One region of the Micromonospora sp. NBC_01655 genome, then DNA from elsewhere that is predicted to be linked to it. Evidence: riboswitches for the same ligand, from Rfam matches in the RefSeq annotation. Region 1 holds a riboswitch; the other holds the start of a gene.

Region 1 (5,027 bases):
AGCGCCGTGCCGGCCTGTTCCGCCGCGTACGAGCCGAGGGCCGGCGGGGCGACCAGCAGCAGGCCGAACACCGGCAGCAGGAGCAGCCAGCCGACCCGCGGCTCGTGGTGCCCGGCCCCGTCGCCGGGTTCGTGGCCGTGCTCCCCAGGCCCGTCGCCGGGCTCGTGCTCCCCGGTGGCGGGCGGGCGTAGCTCGTACCACAGTGTCGTCACGGCGGTGGCCACCAGCACCAGCCCGGCGGCGATCAGGAACGGGCGCAGCCCCTCCTTGACGTAGCGCAGGTAGAGGTCGGTGACGCTGGCCCGGACCACCGCCCCGCCGAGCAGCAGCAGGACGACCGCCTGCGCCTGCCGGTTCACAACAGCACCGCCCCGGCGAGGGTGGCCACCCCGACGGCGACGACGAAGGTCGCCGGGGCGAACCGGAACGCGAACCGGCGGCCGAGGACACCGGCCTGCATGGAGATCAGCTTGAGGTCGACCATCGGCCCGACCACCAGGAAGACCAGCCGGGAGGTGAGGGAGAACTGCGACAGCGACGCCGCGACGAAGGCGTCCGCCTCCGAGCAGATGGACAGCAGCACGGCGAGCACGGCCAGGGCGAGCACCGACAGCACCGGGTCGTCGGCGAGGGTCTGCAACCAGCGCTCCGGCACGAGCACGTTGATGGTCGCGGCGGCCATCGCGCCGACGACCAGGAACCCCCCGGCGTGCACGACGTCGTGCCGCACGGCGGCCCAGAAGGCCATCCCCCGCCCGACGCCGTCCAGCTCCGGCCGGCGCGGTAGCCGGAGCCAGTCGGCGCGACCGAGCCGCAGCCAGAGCCACCCCATGATCATGGCGACGGCCAGGCTGGCGAGCGCCCGGGCGAGCACCATCCCGGGGTTGCCCGGGAAGGCGACCGCGGTGGCGGTGAGCACGACCGGGTTGACCGCCGGGGCGGCGAGCAGGAAGGCCAGGGCCGCCGCCGGGGTGACGCCGCGCCGGATCAGGGAGCCGGCGATCGGCACGGAGCCGCACTCGCAGCCCGGCAGCACCACGCCGGCGACGCTGGCCACCGGCACCGCCAGGGCCGGGTGCCGGGGCAGCGCCCGGGCCCAGAACGCGCGCGGGACGAAGACCGCGATCGCCGCCGACAGCAGCACCCCGAAGACCAGGAAGGGCACGGCCTGCACCAGCACCGAGACGAACACGGTGGTCCAGGTCTGCACCCGGGGCGCGGCCAGCGCGTTGGCCAGCGGCTCGCGGAACACCACCACCAGCACCAGCACCGCGGCCAGCACCTCGACCGAGCCGACCGGGCGGCGCCGCCCGCCCGCCGCCTCCCCCGCCGGTACGTCCGGCGCGGCAACGCCGACCGGCCCCGCCGCCGGGGCCCGCCCGTCGACGCCGGCGGGTGGCGGGGAACGGTCGGTCGGTGACGTCACGGCTCGCCCCCTGGATGGTCGACGGTTCGGCGGCGCGACACTATCGCGCCCAGCGGGTCGGGTCGATGAAGTACGGCGAGATGACGGTTTCCGCGTCGGGGGTGAGCTGCGGTTAGATCACTTTGCCCGGCGATCTTCCGAGGTGTTAGCGTCGGCGAGACAACTTCACATCCGACAGGGGAGCGCACAGCGCTGAGAGTGCGGGCACCGCCCGCAGACCCTCGAACCTGATCTGGGTAATGCCAGCGCAGGGAGTTCGGTCGACCTCCAGCCGCGCCGCCGTCCGGTCCCACCAGGGCACCGGGCGCGGCGTGCGTCTTCTCCTGGTTCGCTCAGGACTGGGAGCCATCACATGAACCACACCGACAGCCACCGCTGGCGCACGATCGACATCGTGGTCGCCTCGGTGATCGCGGTCGCCTTCGGCGTCATCTTCTGGGCCTGGGGCCTGGTCTGGAGCGCCACCGAGGGGGCGTTCGGGTTCTTCCCGCCCGCGCAGACCCTGCTCTACGGGGTCTGGCTGATGCCGGCCGTGCTCGGCGGCCTGGTGATCCGCAAGCCGGGCGCGGCCCTGTACTGCGAGACCGTCGCCGCCGTCCTGTCCGCCCTGCTGGGCAGCCAGTGGGCCGGCACGGTGATCCCGCAGGGCATGGTCCAGGGCATCGGCGCGGAGTTGGCCTTCGCCGCGTTCCGGTACCGCTCGTTCCGGCTGCCGACCGCGCTGCTCGCCGGGGCGCTCACCGGCCTCAGCGCCGCCCTGTTCGACTTCCTCGTCTGGAACGCCGAGTACGACCTGACCAGCTACCGCATCCCGTACGCCCTGCTCACCATCGTCAGCGCCACGGTGATCTCCGGCGCCGGCGCCTGGGTCCTCACCCGCGCCCTGGCCGGCACGGGCGTCCTGGACCGCTTCCCGGCCGCCCGCGACTACCGCGCCCCCGTCTGACCGCGTTGGTCAAGAGGTTTGCGTCAGCCGAACCCGGTTCTCCGGACGCAGACCTCTTGATCACCCAGGCTGGTGGCGGGGTGGGGTTGGGTGGGAGGGGGTTTGGGTGGGTGGGGTGGGTGGGGTCTTGGTGCGGGGGTTCGGGTGGCGGCATGCCGGGCGGCGGGCCTGGGCGGTGCGCGGGGTGGACCTGCGCGTGGAGCGCGGCGAGCGGGTGTTACTGCTCGGGCCGTCGGGGGCGGGCAAGAGCACGCTGCTGGCCGCGCTGGCCGGGCTCCTGCCCGAGGACTCGGGCGAGCAGGAGGGCACCGTAGAGGTCGACGGGGTGGATCCCCGCAAGGACCGGGAGCGGGTCGGCATCGTCTTCCAGGACCCGGACACCCAACTCGTCATGGCCCGCTGCGGCGACGACGTGGCGTTCGGGCTGGAGAACCGGGGCGTACCGGCCGACCAGATCTGGCCCCGGGTGGACGAGGCGCTGCGCCGGGTCGGCTTCCCGTACGGCCGGGACCGGCCGACCGCCGCCCTCTCCGGCGGGGAGCAGCAGCGGCTCGCCCTTGCCGGGACGCTCGCCCTGCGGCCGGGGCTGCTGCTGCTCGACGAGCCGACCGCGAACCTCGACCCGGCCGGGGCGGCGCTGGTCCGCCGCGCGGTGGCCGACGCGCTGGACGGCGACACCACGCTGATCCTGGTCGAGCACCGGGTCGCCGAGGCGCTGCCGCTGGTCGACCGGGTGGTGGTGCTGGAGCCCGGCGGCGGGGTACGCGCCGACGGGCCGCCGGAGGCGGTCTTCGCCGCCCACGGCGACGCGCTCGCCGCCGAGGGGGTCTGGGTGCCCGGCCGGACCGTACCGCCCCGGCATGCCGGCGCGGCGCCGGGCAGCCTGCTGCTCAGCGCCGACCGGGTCGCCCTGCCGCCCCGCCTCGCCCCGATCGACCTCGCGGTACGCGCTGGCGAGGCGCTGGCCGTGCTCGGCCCCAACGGCGCCGGCAAGTCCACCCTGGCACTGCTGCTGGGCGGCCTGCTCCGGCCCGGGTCCGGCCGGGTGACGGCGACCGGGGAACTGGCCGGCAGGGACGCCCGGACTCCCCCGTACCGGTGGCGGGCGCCCGCGCTGGCGAGCCGGATCGGGTCGGTCTTCCAGGACCCGGAGCACCAGTTCGTCACCGGCACGGTCTTCGACGAGCTGGCCCTCGGCCCGCGCCGCACCGGCCGGCCGGAGACCGCCGTCCGGGCCACCGTGGACGCGCTGCTGGAGCGGCTGCGCCTGGCGGCGCTGGCCCGCGCGAACCCGTACACCCTCTCGGGTGGGGAGGCGCGGCGGCTGAGCGTGGCGACCGCCCTGGCCACCGCGCCCCGGCTGCTGATCTGCGACGAGCCCACCTTCGGTCAGGACCGGCGGACCTGGCTGGAGCTGGTCGACCTCTTCGCCGAGCTGCGCGACGCCGGGCACGGCGTCGTCACGGTCACCCACGACCCGGACTTCGTCGCGGCCCTGGCCGACCGGCGGATCACCGTGACCCGCGAGCCGGCGCCGGCGACGTGACCGACACGAACCACGAAGCGACGGACAGCGCCACCGGTACGGACCACCAACCGCCGGGCGACGTGACCGGCGCGGCCGGCGAGGTGGTGGAGGCCACGTGATCAGTATCGAACCGGTGGCGGCGCCCGGCGCGCCGCTGGCCCGGCGCAATCCGGTGGCGAAGGTCGCGGCGGCGTTGGTCTTCTCGTTCACCCTGCTCGCCACCCTCGACCCGGTCGCCCCGGCGATCGCCCTCGGCATCGAGCTGGCCGTGCTGCCGTTGTTCGGCATCCGGTACCGGGTGCTCGCCCGGCGGGCCGCGCCGTTGCTGCTCAGCGCGGTCGGCATCGTGGTCGCCCTGGTCCTGTTCGCGGCCGACCGTTCCGGCCGGGTGCTGGTCGACGCGGGGCCGGTGCTGGTCACCACCGGGGTGCTGCTGACCGCGCTCGGGCTGGCGCTGCGCATGCTGGCCGTGGCGCTGCCCGGCGTGATCGTCTTCGCCACCACCGACCCGACCGACCTGGCCGACGCGCTGATCCAGAACGCGAAGGCACCGGCCCGGTTCGCGATCGGCGCGCTGGCGGCGTTCCGGCTGGTGCCGTTGCTGGGCCAGGAGTGGCAGATGATCAGCATGGCGCGGCGGGCACGCGGGGTCGACGCCGGGCGCAACCCCCTGGCCCGGATGCGACTGTTCGTCTCGACCGCGTTCGCGCTGCTGGTGGGGGCGATCCGGCGGGGCACCCGGCTGGCCGTGGCGATGGACGCCCGGGGGTTCGACGCGGGCACCCCGCGCACCGTCGCCCGTCGGCAGCGGTTCACCGCCGCCGACGGCGCGCTGATCGTCGGCGCGGCGGTGCTGGCCGGGGCGGCGCTGGCGGTCAGCGTCGCACTGGGCGCGTTCCGTCCCCTGATCGGCTGACCAGCCGGCCCGAACGTGCCGGGACGGAACCTGGCCAGCCCTGATCGGGGCCCGATCGGCCCGGCCCGCCCGGACTCCCACCGGCCCTGGCCAGCCCGGACCGGGCCGCGCGGATCGAAGATCGACTCCGGGTGCGGCATGTCGGCGTCTCCGAGTGCTGGGAGACCCCGATGTGCCGCACCTGGAGTCGATCGTGGCCGGTCAGCTACGG
Region 2 (5,027 bases), 700 kb from region 1:
CCGGCCGGGTCGGAGGTGGCCTCCTTCTGCACGCCCGGGTCGCCGCCGCCGGTGCCGCCGGGGGCCCGGCCGGTGGCGGTGAAGTACTCGGCCTGCTTCCGCTTGGGCTGCAACTGTTCGATGGCCCGGCCGGTCAGCGGGCCGGCCCCGCCAACCCCGCCGTCGTCGGTGTACGTCGCCTCGAAGACCGCGAAGACGTTCGCCTCCGCGCCGTGCCCGGAGGCCAGCGACGTCTGCACGGTGCCCGAGCAGCCGGTGTGCTGCTCCAGCGGGTGGGCGTGCTCGTCGTGGCCGAGCAGCACCTGGAGCCGGACCCGGTCGCAGTCGATGGTGCCGTCCTCCGGGTCGGTCACCTTGATCGTGTACCGGACCTGGTCGCCCCAGTCGAAGAAGCCGCCGTTGGGCGGGAACTCGATGGTCACCGTCGGGGCGGTGTTGCCGACCGTGACCGGCACGTTCGCCACGGCGGTGCGGCCGGCGGGGTTGGTGACGGTGAGCTGCGCCGTGTAGTCGCCGGCCTCGGCGTACGTGTGGGTGGGGTTGGCCTCGGTGGAGGTCTGCCCGTCGCCGAACGCCCAGGCGTAGGTGAGCGCGCCGCCGTCCGGGTCGCGGGAGCCGGCGCTGGAGAACCGCACGGTCAGCGGCGCGGGCCCGGAGGTCGGGTCGGCGCTGGCCTCGACGATCGGGGCCCGGTCACCGGCGACGTAGTCGATCCGGTAGACCCCGGAGTCGTCGTTGTTGCCGCCGAAGCCGGTGCCCCACTCGATCAGGTACAGCGCGCCGTCCGGCCCGAACTCGAAGTCCATCGGGCGGATCAGGCTCATCCCGGTCAGCAACTGGTTGATGTCGACCAGCGTCCTGCCGTCCGCGCCGACCTGCATCGTGTACATCTTCGACTGGTTCCACTCGCCGAACAGCGCCTTGCCGTCGTAGTAGGCCGGCCACTTGGTCTTCGACGGGTTGTCGGCGTCGTACCGGTAGGCCGGGCCGGCCATCGGGGCGCCGCCGCCGCCGATCTCGGGGAAGCGCGGGTTGCCGGAGTAGTCGTAGTCGACCGTGGCCGCGATGGCCGGGGGCAGGGTGGTCAGGCCGGTGTTGTTGGGGGAGTCGTTCACCGGCGCGGCGCAGTCGAACTTCGCCCCGCTCGGCCCCGACGGGAACTGGTAGTCGTTGTACGCGTAGTTCGCCCCGGTGCAGTACGGCCAGCCGTAGTTGCCCGGCCGGTCGACGATGTTCCACTCGACCGTGCCCTCGGGGCCCCGGTTCGGGTTCGCCGCGCCGGCGTCCGGCCCGTAGTCGCCGACGTAGAGGGTATCGGTGGCCGGGTCGACGCCGATCCGGAACGGGTTGCGGAAGCCCATCGCGTAGATCTCCGGCCGGGTCTTCGCGGTGCCCGGCGCGAACAGGTTCCCCGCCGGCACGGTGTACGTGCCGTCGTCCTCGGGGTGGATCCGGATCACCTTGCCGCGCAGGTCGTTGGTGTTGCCGGAGCTGCGCTGCGCGTCGTAGTCCTGCCGGCCGGCCCGCTCGTCGATCGGGGTGAACGCGTCCGACTCGAACGGGTTGGTGTTGTCGCCGGTGGCCAGGTACAGGTTGCCGGCGGAGTCGAAGGTCATGCTGCCGCCGGCGTGGCAGCAGGTGTTGCGCTGGGTGGCGACCTGGAGGACGACCTTCTCGCTGGCCTTGTCGATGGTGTCCCCGGTGACGGTGAACCGGGACAGGTGGTTGCGCGGGCCGCCGCCGTTCGGGGCGTAGTACAGGTACACCCAGTTGTTGGTGGCGAAGTCCGGGTCGAGGCGGAGCCCGATCAGGCCGTCCTCGTTGCCGGTGAAGACGTCCAGCCGCAGCGCGGTGACCGTGTTTCCGCTGTCCGGTTTGACGATCTGCACCCGGCCGTCGCGCTCGACGTAGAACACCCGGCCGTCCGGCGCGACGTCCAGCTCCATCGGGTTGCTGGTGTTGCTGTCCAGCGTGACCTTCTCGAAGCTCGACGTCTTCGACGCGCCACAGTCGGCCCGTTCGACGCCGGCCGCGGTGCGGATGCCGCCGAGCAGGTGGGTCAGGAACTCCGGGTCGGCGTACGACTCCTGGGTGTGCCCGCCGCCGGTGTACCAGGCCCGGCCGCCGTCGAAGTCCTGGCACCAGGCGGTCGGGTGGTCGGCGCCCATCGCGCCGGCCCCGGGGCTGTAGCTCGTCTCGTCCAGGCTGGCCAGCACGTGCACGTCGCCGCGCGGGTTGGACCGGAAGTTGTACCACTCGTCGAACCGGGACCAGCGGCCCGGCAGCGCGGCGGTGGACGGGTGCGCGTGGTCCTCCACCTTGACGGTGGCCTGCTGGTTGGCCGGGTGGCTGGCGAAGTACGCGCCGACCAGGTCGCCGTACCAGGACCAGCTGTACTCGGTGTCCGAGGCGGCGTGGATGCCGACGTACCCGCCCCCGCCCTGGATGTAGCGCTCGAACGCGGCCTGCTGGTCGGCGTCGAGGACGTCCCCGGTGGTCGACAGCCAGATGACCGCCCGGTACTTCGCCAGGTTCTCGTCGGTGAAGGCGGCCCCGTCCTCGCTGGCGTCGACGGTGAACCCGTTGTCGGCGCCGAGCTTCTGGATGGCCGCGAGGCCGGCCGGGATGGAGTCGTGCCGGAAGCCGGCGGTCCTGGAGAAGACCAGCACCGCGAACGGGTCGGCCGCGGCGGCCCGCGCCTGCGCGGCCGGTGCCGGGGCGGCCTGCGCCGGCCGGGCCGAGGTCGCCGGGGCGGCCTGGGCGGCGGTGCCGGCGACCAGGCCGCCGGCGACGAGGGACAGCGTGAGGAGGGTGGCGGTGAGAGGGCCGCGGGGTAAGCGGCGGCGGCGGAATCGGGACACTCCATGCTCCTTTGTCCGTGCTGGACAGCGGTGTGCCTGGGGACGCTCGCCGCAGACCGTCCCCGGTCGGATCGGTGCCGGCCACGACGGTGCCGGCTGCCTGTCGTACCGGTGCGGGCCACGCCGGGGCCGCGCACCGTGTCGGGACCGACGGAGGCCACGCCGGGGCCCGCGTCGTCCGGGTCGACGGAGGCCACGCCGGGCCCCGCCGAAATTATGTCGATTGGTTGAACAAATTAGCGCCGCTGGATCGGTTTCGGGCAAGGCGTGGGCGTGTAACGATTCGATATCGACGGTTCTCTTTTCCGTCGACGATGGAGGAAAGGGGGAAACCGGGCGGGCTGCGGGCGGCTCGTGGTCCAGCCCACTGGTCCACCCCCTTGGCGGAGCAGCCGATCCGTCGTACGGTGACACGCAAGTAACCCACGGGAGCCCGGTGCACCGGGCTGAGAGGGGGGCTGAGAGCCCCCGACCGTCGAACCTGATCCGGGTAATGCCGGCGCAGGGAGGAGAGTTGCCGTGCCGTCCCTCGGGCGACTGCATCTGATCACCGACACCCGGCCGGGCCGGGACCCGCTCGCCGTGCTGCGCGCCGCCCTCGCGGTGGCCCGCGCCGAGCTGGTCGTCCAGGTCCGCGTCACCGACGACACCACCGACCGCGCGGCGTACGACCTGGCCCGCCGGGTGGTCGCCGCGTGCGCGCCGTACGGGGCGACGTGCCTGGTCAACGACCGGCTGCACGTGGCGCTCGCGGTCGGCGCGGCCGGTGGACACGTCGGCGCGGACGACCTGCCCGTGGCGGCGGCCCGCCGGCTCCTCGGCCCGGCCGCGACGCTCGGCGCGACCGCCCGGTCCCCGGGCACCGCCGCCGACGCGGTGGCCGCCGGGGCCAGCTACCTGGGCGTCGGCCCGTGCCACGCCACCGACACCAAGACCGGCCTGCCGGACCCGATCGGGCCCGCCGGGGTGCGTGCGGTCGCCACCGCCGTGGCCGTGCCGGTGATCGCCATCGGCGGGGTGACCGCCGCGACGGTCCCGGCGCTGCGCGCCGCCGGGGCGTACGGGGTGGCGGTGGTCGGGGCGCTCTCCGCCGCCGCCGACCCGGGCCGGGCCACCGCCGAGCTGCTCGGGGCGCTGACGTGCTGACGGCCACCGGCCAGGGGACCGCCGACGTGGCGGTGGTGGGTGCCGGGCCGGTCGGGCTGGCGGTCGCCTGGCGGTGTGCGGCGCGCGGGCTGCGGGTCGTGGTGCACGACCCGGCACCCGGGTCGGGCGCGTCGCACGTCGCGGCCGGGATGCTGTCGCCGGTCGCCGAGGCGTACTTCGGCGAGCACGAGCTGACCGGGCTGCTCGCCGCCTCCGCCGCCCGCTGGCCCGGGTTCGCCGCCGAGCTGGCCGAGGCCGCCGGGACCGGGTTCGGGTACCGCACCGAGGGCACCCTTGTCGTCGGGTTGACCAGCGACGACCTGGCCGAGGCGCGGCGGTTGTGGTCGTACCAGCGGGGGTTGGGGCTGCCGATCACCCCGCTGCGCCCCTCGGAGCTGCGCGACCGCGAGCCGGCGCTCGCCCCGCGGGTGCGCGGCGGCGCGGTCGCCCCCGGCGACCACCAGGTCGACCCCCGGCGGCTGGTCGCCGCGTTGCGGGCCGCCGCCGAGCGGGCCGGCGCGACCCTGGTCGCCGGCCCGGTGCGGGAGCTGTCCGACCTGGACGCCCGGGTGACCGTCGTCGCCGCCGGCTGCGGCGCCGCCGCCCTCACCGGGCTGCCGGTCCGGCCGGTTAAGGGGCAGATCCTGCGGCTCCGCGCGCCCGGCGGCGGCCCGCCGGGCTTCGGGCACGTGATCCGGGGGTACGCCGACGGCGAATCCGTCTACCTGGTGCCCCGGGACGGCGGTGAGGTGGTGGTCGGCGCGACCGTCGAGGAGCGCGCCGACACCGGGGTCACCGCCGGGGCGGTGCTGCGGCTGCTGCGCGCCGCCGTCGACCTGGTTCCCGAGCTGGCCGAGTACGACCTTGCGGAGGCGTCCGCCGGGCTGCGGCCCGGCACCCCGGACAACGCGCCGATCATCGGGCCGCTGCCCGGCCGGCCCGGGGTGCTCGCCGCCACCGGGCACCACCGGCACGGCATCGTGCTCACCCCGGTCACCGCCGACCTCGTCGCCGAGCTGG

What was found. Region 1 has a riboswitch for thiamine pyrophosphate ahead of OOK41_RS10020 (ECF transporter S component). Riboswitches for the same ligand answer to the same signal wherever they lie in the genome.
Region 2: it holds a riboswitch for thiamine pyrophosphate, as region 1 does, so the genes downstream of both, thiE (thiamine phosphate synthase) here and OOK41_RS10020 (ECF transporter S component) in region 1, are expected to answer to the same signal.

Annotation. Positions count from the first base shown of each region.
Region 1 is NZ_JAPEQF010000001.1:2,088,582-2,093,608, reverse strand. Features, by position in the region: gene OOK41_RS10030 (TIGR03943 family protein) at 1-359, opposite strand, end outside; gene OOK41_RS10025 (permease) at 356-1,282, opposite strand; TPP riboswitch at 1,593-1,698, shown strand; gene OOK41_RS10020 (ECF transporter S component) at 1,779-2,372, shown strand; gene OOK41_RS10015 (ABC transporter ATP-binding protein) at 2,488-3,918, shown strand; gene OOK41_RS10010 (energy-coupling factor transporter transmembrane protein EcfT) at 4,016-4,816, shown strand; gene OOK41_RS10005 (hypothetical protein) at 5,018-5,027, opposite strand, start outside.
Region 2 is NZ_JAPEQF010000001.1:1,391,415-1,396,441, forward strand. Features, by position in the region: gene OOK41_RS06670 (ThuA domain-containing protein) at 1-2,861, opposite strand, end outside; TPP riboswitch at 3,277-3,386, shown strand; gene thiE (thiamine phosphate synthase) at 3,381-4,007, shown strand; gene thiO (glycine oxidase ThiO) at 4,001-5,027, shown strand, end outside.